One region of the Brenneria populi genome, then DNA from elsewhere that is predicted to be linked to it. Evidence: predicted binding sites of a transcription regulator. Region 1 holds the regulator's gene; each other region holds the start of a gene.
The links. Region 1 encodes Fur, which represses iron uptake genes when iron is present. Its sites were predicted from a motif close to ATAATAATGAGAACNACTATCAA; they were not measured.
Positions count from the first base shown of each region.

Region 1 (2,209 bases):
AGTCGGCCAATAAACAATATAAACGCCTGGTGTTGGGCAAAGAAGTTCGCCTGCGCAACGCTTACGTGATTAAGGCGGAGCATATCGATAAAGACGAGCAGGGTAACATCGTCACTATCTACTGCAGCTACGATCCGGATACCTTAAGCAAAGATCCGGCTGACGGACGCAAGGTAAAAGGGGTGATTCACTGGGTGTCGGTAGCGCATGGCCTGCCGGCGGAGTTCCGGCTGTATGATCGCTTGTTCAGCGTGGAGAATCCCGGCGCGGCGGAAGATTTTCTGGCGACCATCAACCCGCAATCGCTGACGGTGGCTCATGGCTTTGTCGAGGCCGGTATGGCGCAGGCCGAAGCGGAAAAAGCGTATCAGTTTGAGCGCGAAGGCTACTTCTGCGCCGATCGGGTTTATTCCAGCTCACAGCATTTGGTGTTTAACCGGACGGTAGGCTTGCGGGATACCTGGGTGGGATAACCGGGAATTCGGTTCACGGCAGGAAATAAAAATAAAACCGCCTTGGCGGTTTTATTTTATGACGACGATCTGTCCATCGCCTTTCGGACCGGCGCCGGCGACATGGAGCATGGCTTCCGGCGGTTCTTATGCGTCTCATCCATGAGAGCCGTCGCGCGCGACGTTAAAAACCGCTCCCGGCGATTTTTTATGCGGTTGATTTATCTTTTTGCATCGTGCAGGGTTTCGTCTTCACGACAATCCCCGGCGCTGCAATGACCATACAGATACAAACTGTGGTTGGTCAGTTTGATGCCATGTCTTTCCGCGATTTCGCGTTGGCGTGTTTCGATATATTCATCACGGAACTCAATGACTTTGCCGCAATCCAGGCAAATCAGATGGTCATGATGATGTTGCTGCGTCAGTTCGAAAACCGATTTACCGCCTTCAAAATTATGACGGGTTACGATTCCAGCATCATCAAACTGATTCAATACGCGGTAGACGGTCGCCAAACCGATCTCTTCACCCATATCAATCAGTTTTTTATATAAATCTTCCGCACTGACGTGATGGCACTCTGGGTCCTGCAGCACTTCCAGGATTTTCAGTCTTGGAAGAGTGACTTTCAGGCCGGCCTTCTTTAATGCGGTGTTATTGTCAGTCATGCGGATTTAGTCCTGTTGCTTACTTGATCAATGGAGGCGATTTAGCCTATGACATCGGTCGGCTTAAAAAATGTAAAAGCGCTCCAATTATAGAACCGTGCATTCAAAATGAAAACAATGGAATGTTAACAAAATTATTCCCACACACTATACGGATGTATCATGCAATACATTGTTGGTAAATGGGCGGCGCCAGTTGAATGCACAAGACCGATGTGGGTATTGTACATGGTTATGGAAGGAAGTTAAAAAAATGTATCAATCTTTATGAAAGGCTTCTCCTATTGATTGATCTGGCTCCGACGATGGAGGCGGTCAGAGCCAGGCGTCCGTTTTAGCCGACCAGTTCCTTCAGGTTCAACTCTTCGCCGATCTGCTTTACCCAGGCGGTGACGCGCTCGCTGGTCAGTTCGGGCTGACGATCTTCGTCGATGGCTAAACCGATGAAGTGGTTATCGTCCGCCAGGCCTTTGGAGGCTTCAAAGTAATAGCCTTCCGTCGGCCAGTGTCCAACGATGGTCGCGCCGCGCGGTTCAATAATATCGCGGATGGTGCCCATCGCGTCGCAGAAGTACTCCGCATAGTCTTCCTGATCGCCGCAGCCGAACAGGGCGACCAGCTTACCGGTAAAATCAATTTCTTCCAGCGTGGGGAAAAAGTCATCCCAGTCGCACTGGGCTTCCCCGTAGTACCAGGTAGGGATACCCAGCAGTAAAATATCGAAAGCTTCAAGATCTTCTTTACTGCTTTTGGCGATGTCATGAACTTCGGCAACGTCGGTCCCCAGTTGCTGCTGGATGGTCTTGGCAATGTTCTCGGTATTGCCGGTGTCACTGCCAAAGAAAATTCCTATGAGTGCCATGAATTGAATAACCTCTTGATTCTTAATGATAAGGTGCCGTGTATTACCCGCTTATCGGCTAATAATAACAGACACTTTGCGCATGAGAAACTCGTATCGGTAAGGATAGGCAAATAGCGGCATGTATTTTGTCGGGGCGAATTTGCGCCGCTGGCGGCGTCAAAAACCCGTTCCTGTTTGAATTTTTTCGGCGGCACGGCGTATGGAGAAAAAAAACTTATGTT
Region 1 covers NZ_JAYWTM010000004.1:239,184-241,392, reverse strand. Annotated here, with positions in the region: gene glnS (glutamine--tRNA ligase) at 1-473, shown strand, start outside; gene fur (ferric iron uptake transcriptional regulator) at 674-1,123, opposite strand; gene fldA (flavodoxin FldA) at 1,458-1,985, opposite strand.

Region 2 (2,209 bases), on a different contig from region 1:
AGCCGCAGACCGACTGGCTGGCGGAGGAAGTACCGGTGGCGCTGGTCTATAACGGTATTTCGCACGTGGTGATGATGTCGTCGCCGAAAGATCTTGAGCTCTTCGCGCTGGGCTTTTCGCTGTCGGAGGGCATCATTGCGTCGCCGCAGGAGATTTACGGCATTGACGTTCAACCGGTATGCAACGGCATTGAAGTGCAAATCGAGCTGTCCAGCCGCCGTTTTTCCGGCTTAAAAGCGCGGCGCCGGGCGATGGATGGCCGTACCGGCTGCGGCGTCTGCGGCGTGGAGCAGCTGGCGGAGATCGGCAAGCCCGTCTCCCCCCTGCCCTTTAGCCAAACCTTCTCGCTCAGCCGTCTTGAGTCTGCGCTGGCGCAGTTGGAAAACGTACAGCAGGTGGGCCGGCTGACGGGCTGTACCCATGCCGCGGCCTGGATCACGCCGGAGGGCTTGCTGGCCGGCGGCTGCGAAGATGTCGGGCGCCACGTCGCGCTGGACAAGCTGCTCGGCATGCGGGCGAAAAATCCATGGCGGCAAGGCGCCGCGCTGGTTTCCAGCCGGGCCAGCTATGAGATGGTGCAGAAGTCCGCCATGTGCGGCGTCGAGATCCTGTTTGCGGTTTCCGCCGCCACCTCACTGGCCGTCGAGGTCGCCGCGCGCTGCAATTTGACGCTGGTGGGCTTTTGCCGTCCGGGGCGCGCCACCGTCTATACCCATCCGCAGCGGCTGCGCGAATAATGTCCGCGCCAGAGGCAAGCGCGTAGAGAACGCCTTTGAACGTCGCTTGCGACGACCCAGAAAGGCTGACGAATCCCCAGAAAATAATTAAACGTTATTTAATCAATCGCCATAAATAACAGTATATTGTTTTTCCCTTCGCGTAAAAAATCGCGCTGAGGTGAGCGGCAGGACGCCGCGAAAGCCGGTGGCGCATCGGGCGCGTGCAGCGTCTTTACGAGCCATCCATTACCGCCGCTCATCGGACTTTGTCGGCAAACGCGGAACGGCGCTTAGTCTTATCGAGCATGACTTAGATTAATTTGTTTTTATCTCACCGCGGCCCCCCATAAGCGCCTGTTATATGGGCCTAAAGCGACCGGTCGGATCGTTTTCAAACAAGAATAATCATTTTCAATATCATTTAATTAACTATAATGAACCTAATTCTTACGCGGCGCTAACAAAAGCAGTGCCGCAATATTTTGTGTACTAGAATAATTGTGTACGATACCGCTTTTCAGTACTACAACATTTCGGTACTACAACCACGGAGATGCTAAACATGAGTTATTCACTACCATCCCTGCCCTATGCTTATGACGCGCTGGAGCCTCATTTCGACAAACAAACGATGGAAATTCATCACTCCAAGCACCATCAGACCTACGTCAATAACGCTAATGCAGCGCTGGAATCCCTGCCTGAGTTCGCCAAACTGCCTCCAGAGGAAGTGATCGCGCAATTGGATAAAGTGCCGGCGGAGAAAAAAACCGCTTTGCGTAACAACGTCGGCGGACACGCCAACCACAGCCTGTTCTGGAAAGGCCTGAAGCTTGGCACCACGCTGACCGGCGATCTGAAAGCCGCCATCGAGCGCGATTTCGGCAGCGTCGACGCTTTCAAAGAGAAATTCGAGCAGGCCGCGGCCACGCGTTTCGGCTCCGGCTGGGCCTGGCTGGTATTGAAAGATGACGGCAAACTGGCGGTGGTTTCCACGGCCAACCAGGATAGCCCGCTGATGGGCGAAGCCATTTCCGGCGCTTCCGGCTACCCGATCGTCGCTCTGGACGTGTGGGAACACGCATACTACCTGAAATACCAGAACCGCCGTCCTGACTACATCAAGGCGTTCTGGAGCGTAGTGAACTGGGACGAAGCCGCGAAACGCTTTGCTGAAGCGAAAAAATAATCCGCGCGCCGGAGAGCCGCCCGCGCTAATCCGACGTAACGCACAACCGGAATAACGAGCCGTTATTCCAAACGGCGGATCACTTAAGCCGATTTTTAGGGGAAACACCGGGGGAGGTTCCCGCAGGGATGCCTCACCCCGGTGGTTGCTCCGTCTACCTCGATATTTAAACGACCGGCATTAGCCGTTATTCCGGTTTTTTATCCTGCGCCCCCAGCCCGACGCCCTGCACGCGACGTTGAAAAGCGCTCCCGGCGCTGTTTTACCGCCTATTTCCCCCGCCGCGCGGCCATCCGAAATG
Region 2 covers NZ_JAYWTM010000017.1:36,552-38,760, forward strand. Annotated here, with positions in the region: gene fdhD (formate dehydrogenase accessory sulfurtransferase FdhD) at 1-737, shown strand, start outside; gene sodA (superoxide dismutase [Mn]) at 1,282-1,908, shown strand.
Region 2: sodA (superoxide dismutase [Mn]) is a predicted target of Fur. The motif match lies at 1,118-1,140, and genes of this name have one in related genera.

Region 3 (2,209 bases), on a different contig from region 1:
CAGAACTCTTCATCGCAGGTCAGCTCCCGTTCGCGGTGCGCCATGTCGATAACGTCGATAAACAGCCATACCGCCGGCGGCAGGGTGCCGTCGGCCGTTGCCGCGTCCAGCGCGGAAAACAGCGGGAGCTGCCGCGCCCATTTTTGGCCGTCCAGCACGATTGCCAGCGGACGCGGCGTCTTCGTCTCGCTGACGCCGGAGGTATACAGCCAGATGCGTCGCCGGTTTCCCAGACGGTCGCTTTGCCACGGGAAAAGCCGCAGCCGTCGCGGATCCGGTTGCGCCGCTGTGCCGCTGTCCCACTGTCGCCATGCCTGCTGAGCGGGCGCGGCGGGCATATGCGCGGCGGACAGAAAGTCTCCCCAGTGGGTGCTATAGGGCTTCAACGGATTGAGCGGATCGGCGATGGCGTAGGCAAACAGTGAACACCACCACTCCCGCTGTTGACGGCCGCGCTGCTCCTCGTCGCCGTGGAATTCCGGCGGCAGCCGCTCGCGGGTGATGGGAATGAGGTTGTAGCTGCCGCGCCATTGCGCCGCGATATTCAGCGACCAGAACCAGACATCGGTGCCGGGCAGCCGCCGCAGGCTTTGCGGCGTAGGGCTGTGGTGATCGGTAATGCCATTGATATCGATATAGACGCGCTGAATGGCGGAACGGCGTTCATCCCCGGCGGGATCGCGCCAGAAAAAGGTCACGCCGACCTGATCGTCATCCACGGTTTCCACGAGCGGCGTGCCGGCGAGGGCTATCTGCCGCCACCAGGAATCGCTCCCCGCCGACGCCGACGAAAGCAGCGCGGAGGCGGTACCAGGTGGTTGTTTTTTAATCATTAAAACCTCTCAGTGTGCCCCATTACATTTGTATTTCTTACCTTTCATTGCATAGACGATGATGTAATACGATTGCTTTACGTTTATTTAAGTTAACGCGAATAATATTGAGATTTATTTACATTTGCAATAATATGTCGATCTCCCAGCCCGTCGAGAGGACGTTAATATTTAGTTAATTTATTGTTTTTAATCATGATATTTTGCGAAAAAACCGGTTGCTGACCAGGAGCGAGAAGGTGTGTTTCGGCCTTTGCGGTGGCTAAACAAACGCCAATCATCTTGGGCTAATTTACGACAAGGCTGTTTTCTGGGGGATGATTCCATGTTTAAAACGACAAAAAAATCGTTAGCTTATCTCATTAATTTCTCTGTTGATAATCACCGTTGCCCGCTGGTCATGAGCTCGACTTTGCTGATATCGTCGCTGGCCTGCGCCGCCGTTGCCAATGCGGCGACGGCCGACGACGGCGACACCATCGTCGTGACGGCCTCCGATGCGGAAAGCGTTACCGCGCCGCTGCAAGGCATCGTCGCTAAAGCAAGCGCCGCCGGCACTAAGAGCAGCACGCCGTTAATCAAAACCCCGCAAACCATTAGCGTCGTTACGCGCGATCAAATGGATGCTCAGGCGGTTTCCTCGGTCTCGGACGCATTGAGCTATTCCAGCGGCGCCTTTACCAACTATCGCGGATCTTCCAACCGCAATGACGAAGTGGTGGCGCGCGGTTTTCGCTTTGCGCCTAAATTTCTGGACGGCCTGAGCTATGGTTTGGGCAGTCAGGGAAGCACCATCGGGAAAATCGATCCCTGGCTGCTTGAGCGGGTGGAGCTGGTGCACGGGCCGGCATCGGTGCTGTACGGTCAGGTCAACCCCGGCGGCTTGGTCAGTATGACCAGCAAACGCCCGACGGCGCAGAATATCCGCAAGGTGAAACTGAGCGCCGGCAATCAGCATCTGGGCGAAGCGGCGTTCGACTTCGGCGGCGCGCTGAATGAAGACCAGAGCCTGCTTTATCGCCTCAACGGCATTGCCAGCACCAAACACGAGTTCGTCAAGGATTACAAACAAGAGCGCATCGCCATCGCCCCGGCGCTGACCTGGCTGCCTAACCCCGACACCAGTTTTACCCTGCTGACCAGTTACCAGAATGATCCCGAGGCGGGATTCCGCAACTTTCTGCCCGCTTACGGTACGGCGCTGGGCACCAGCGCCGGCTACCTTCCTTATGATCTGAACGTCAGCGATCCCAACTACCATCAGTCGAAGCGCGAGCAGGCCTCCATCGGCTATATCTTCGATCACTCGTTCAACGACATATTTTCCTTCCAGCAGAATTTCCGCTACTCCCAGTCGGATCAGAAGTATAAGTATC
Region 3 covers NZ_JAYWTM010000006.1:213,533-215,741, forward strand. Annotated here, with positions in the region: gene fes (enterochelin esterase) at 1-833, opposite strand, end outside; gene VSX58_RS08450 (TonB-dependent siderophore receptor) at 1,159-2,209, shown strand, end outside.
Region 3: fes (enterochelin esterase) is a predicted target of Fur. The motif match lies at 935-957, and genes of this name have one in related genera.

Region 4 (2,209 bases), on a different contig from region 1:
ATGGCGTCCGCCGATAGGACCGCGGAGAGCGTCATCCATGAAGCGCGAATGACATCATCTAGCCGGGCTGATGGCGCAGGATGCGATGCCCGCGGCCAATAACCCGGCCGGTACGGTCTGGATCGGCGAACGGTTTGATACGCCGTTCGGTTTTACTTGCTGAAATTAGAAAATAACGATTGGAGTTCCGCATGATACGTCACATATTGTTGATCGCTTTCACTGATACAGCCTCCGCCTCAGAAATTGAAGCGGTAAGAGCGGCATTTCTGCGCATGACTGAGAACGTCGAGGGCGTGCAGGCCGTTGAGTGGGGATGCAACGATAGCCCGGAAGGGAAGAACGGCGGCTTCACGCACTGCGTGATGATGACTTTTCGCGACGAGCAGGCGCGCCAGCGCTATTTGCCGCATCCTAAGCACGATGAGCTGAAAACCATCTTCAGACCGATATTGAACGATATCATCGTGCTGGATTATACGCTGCTGCCGGATAATCAGCGTATGCAGGGATAGTCGTCCGGGCCGCGGCGGTAAGAAGGGGTTTGTCTATCGCCAGTGTTATCGGGTAGTCGTTTAGGTATCCTGATTCATCCGATCGGAGAGGGGATTATAATGGCGCGTTCCGCTTCTTCATTTTCCTTGCTTTCCTGGTCAACGCTGACATCGCCGCCGCTGTTGTGCTGTCGGCGCTGTTTCTGGGGGAACGGCTGCACGTTTCCCATGCTCTCGGTATTGCCGCTATCGTTGCCGGCCTGATTTGTTCGAATAGAGGAAACGTCCGGGAACCGACGAACGCATCCGAGCGAAAGTAACGGCGCAAAGTAAAAGGTAACCAGTTAATAATATTAAATCGCGCTTTATCAGGGGTATTTCGGCGATAGCCCTGATGAATCTTCCCAAATCGCCGTCTGCGGCATATATCGGCACACCCGGAAAGGATTTATATTAATTTGTTGTTTTTTAATATTATTTAATCTTTTGTACGGTAGTTCGCTATTCCAAACCCCCGCTTTTATTCCCGCGATTTTTCACATTATGGAGAAAATGTGAGGATTTTTAGTATGCATATACAATGATAATAATAATTATTATCATAATCTTTTATTTGCAATTGCATACAATAAATGGGGATAACTTCAATGATTGTAATAATTAATTACATTAAACGACCATTGGCCGTGCTGTTGGCGGGGATCCTGGGCAGCCATGCCTACGCGGCGGAGGAAGGCAAAGACGATGTCATGGTGGTTCAGGCAACCGCGGAGGAAGCGTTAAAGCAGCAGCCGGGTGTCTCCATTATTACCCAAGAAGATATTGAGAAAGCGCCGCCGGTTAACGACCTGTCGGACATTATCCGAAAAATGCCCGGCGTCAATCTGACCGGCAACAGCTCTACCGGCCAGCGCGGTAATAACCGGCAGATCGATATTCGCGGCATGGGGCCGGAAAATACCCTGATTCTGATCGACGGCAAACCGGTCACTTCGCGTAACGCCGTGCGCTACGGCTGGCGCGGCGAACGCGATACCCGCGGCGATACCAACTGGGTGCCGGTGGAAATGGTGGAACGTATCGAAGTGCTGCGCGGCCCGGCGGCGGCGCGCTACGGTTCCGGCGCGGCGGGCGGGGTGGTGAATATTATTACCAAACGTCCCACCAACGACTGGCACGGTTCTTTCTCCTTGTACACCAATCAGCCGGAAGAGAGTAAAGAGGGCGATACCCGCCGCGTCAACTTCAGCCTGAACGGGCCGCTGATCGCCGACGTGCTGACCATGCGCCTGTACGGCAATATCAATCGCACCGACGCCGACGCTTATGACATCAACCGCTCCGTCGCCGATACCACCGCCGCCGGGCGTGAAGGGGTACGTAATAAAGATATCAATACGCTGCTGTCGTGGAAGATTAACCCCCAGCAGATACTGGACTTTGAATACGGCTACAGCCGCCAGGGCAATATCTATGCCGGAGATGTTCAGAACAGCAACCACGCTAGCCTTCCCGCAAATCAGGTAAGCATCGTGGATGGCATGTACGGCCAGGAAACCAATCGGATGTACCGGCAGAGCTACGGCCTCACCCATAACGGCATCTGGGATTGGGGCCAGACGCGCGCCGGCCTCTATTATGAGAAGACGAATAACACCCGGCTGGGCGAAGGCTATGCCGGGCGTACGGAAGGCGCGCTTAATAGCACCCAGTAC
Region 4 covers NZ_JAYWTM010000006.1:478,934-481,142, forward strand. Annotated here, with positions in the region: gene VSX58_RS09755 (Dabb family protein) at 192-515, shown strand; gene VSX58_RS09760 (TonB-dependent siderophore receptor) at 1,142-2,209, shown strand, end outside.
Region 4: VSX58_RS09760 (TonB-dependent siderophore receptor) is a predicted target of Fur. The motif match lies at 1,075-1,097, and genes of this name have one in related genera.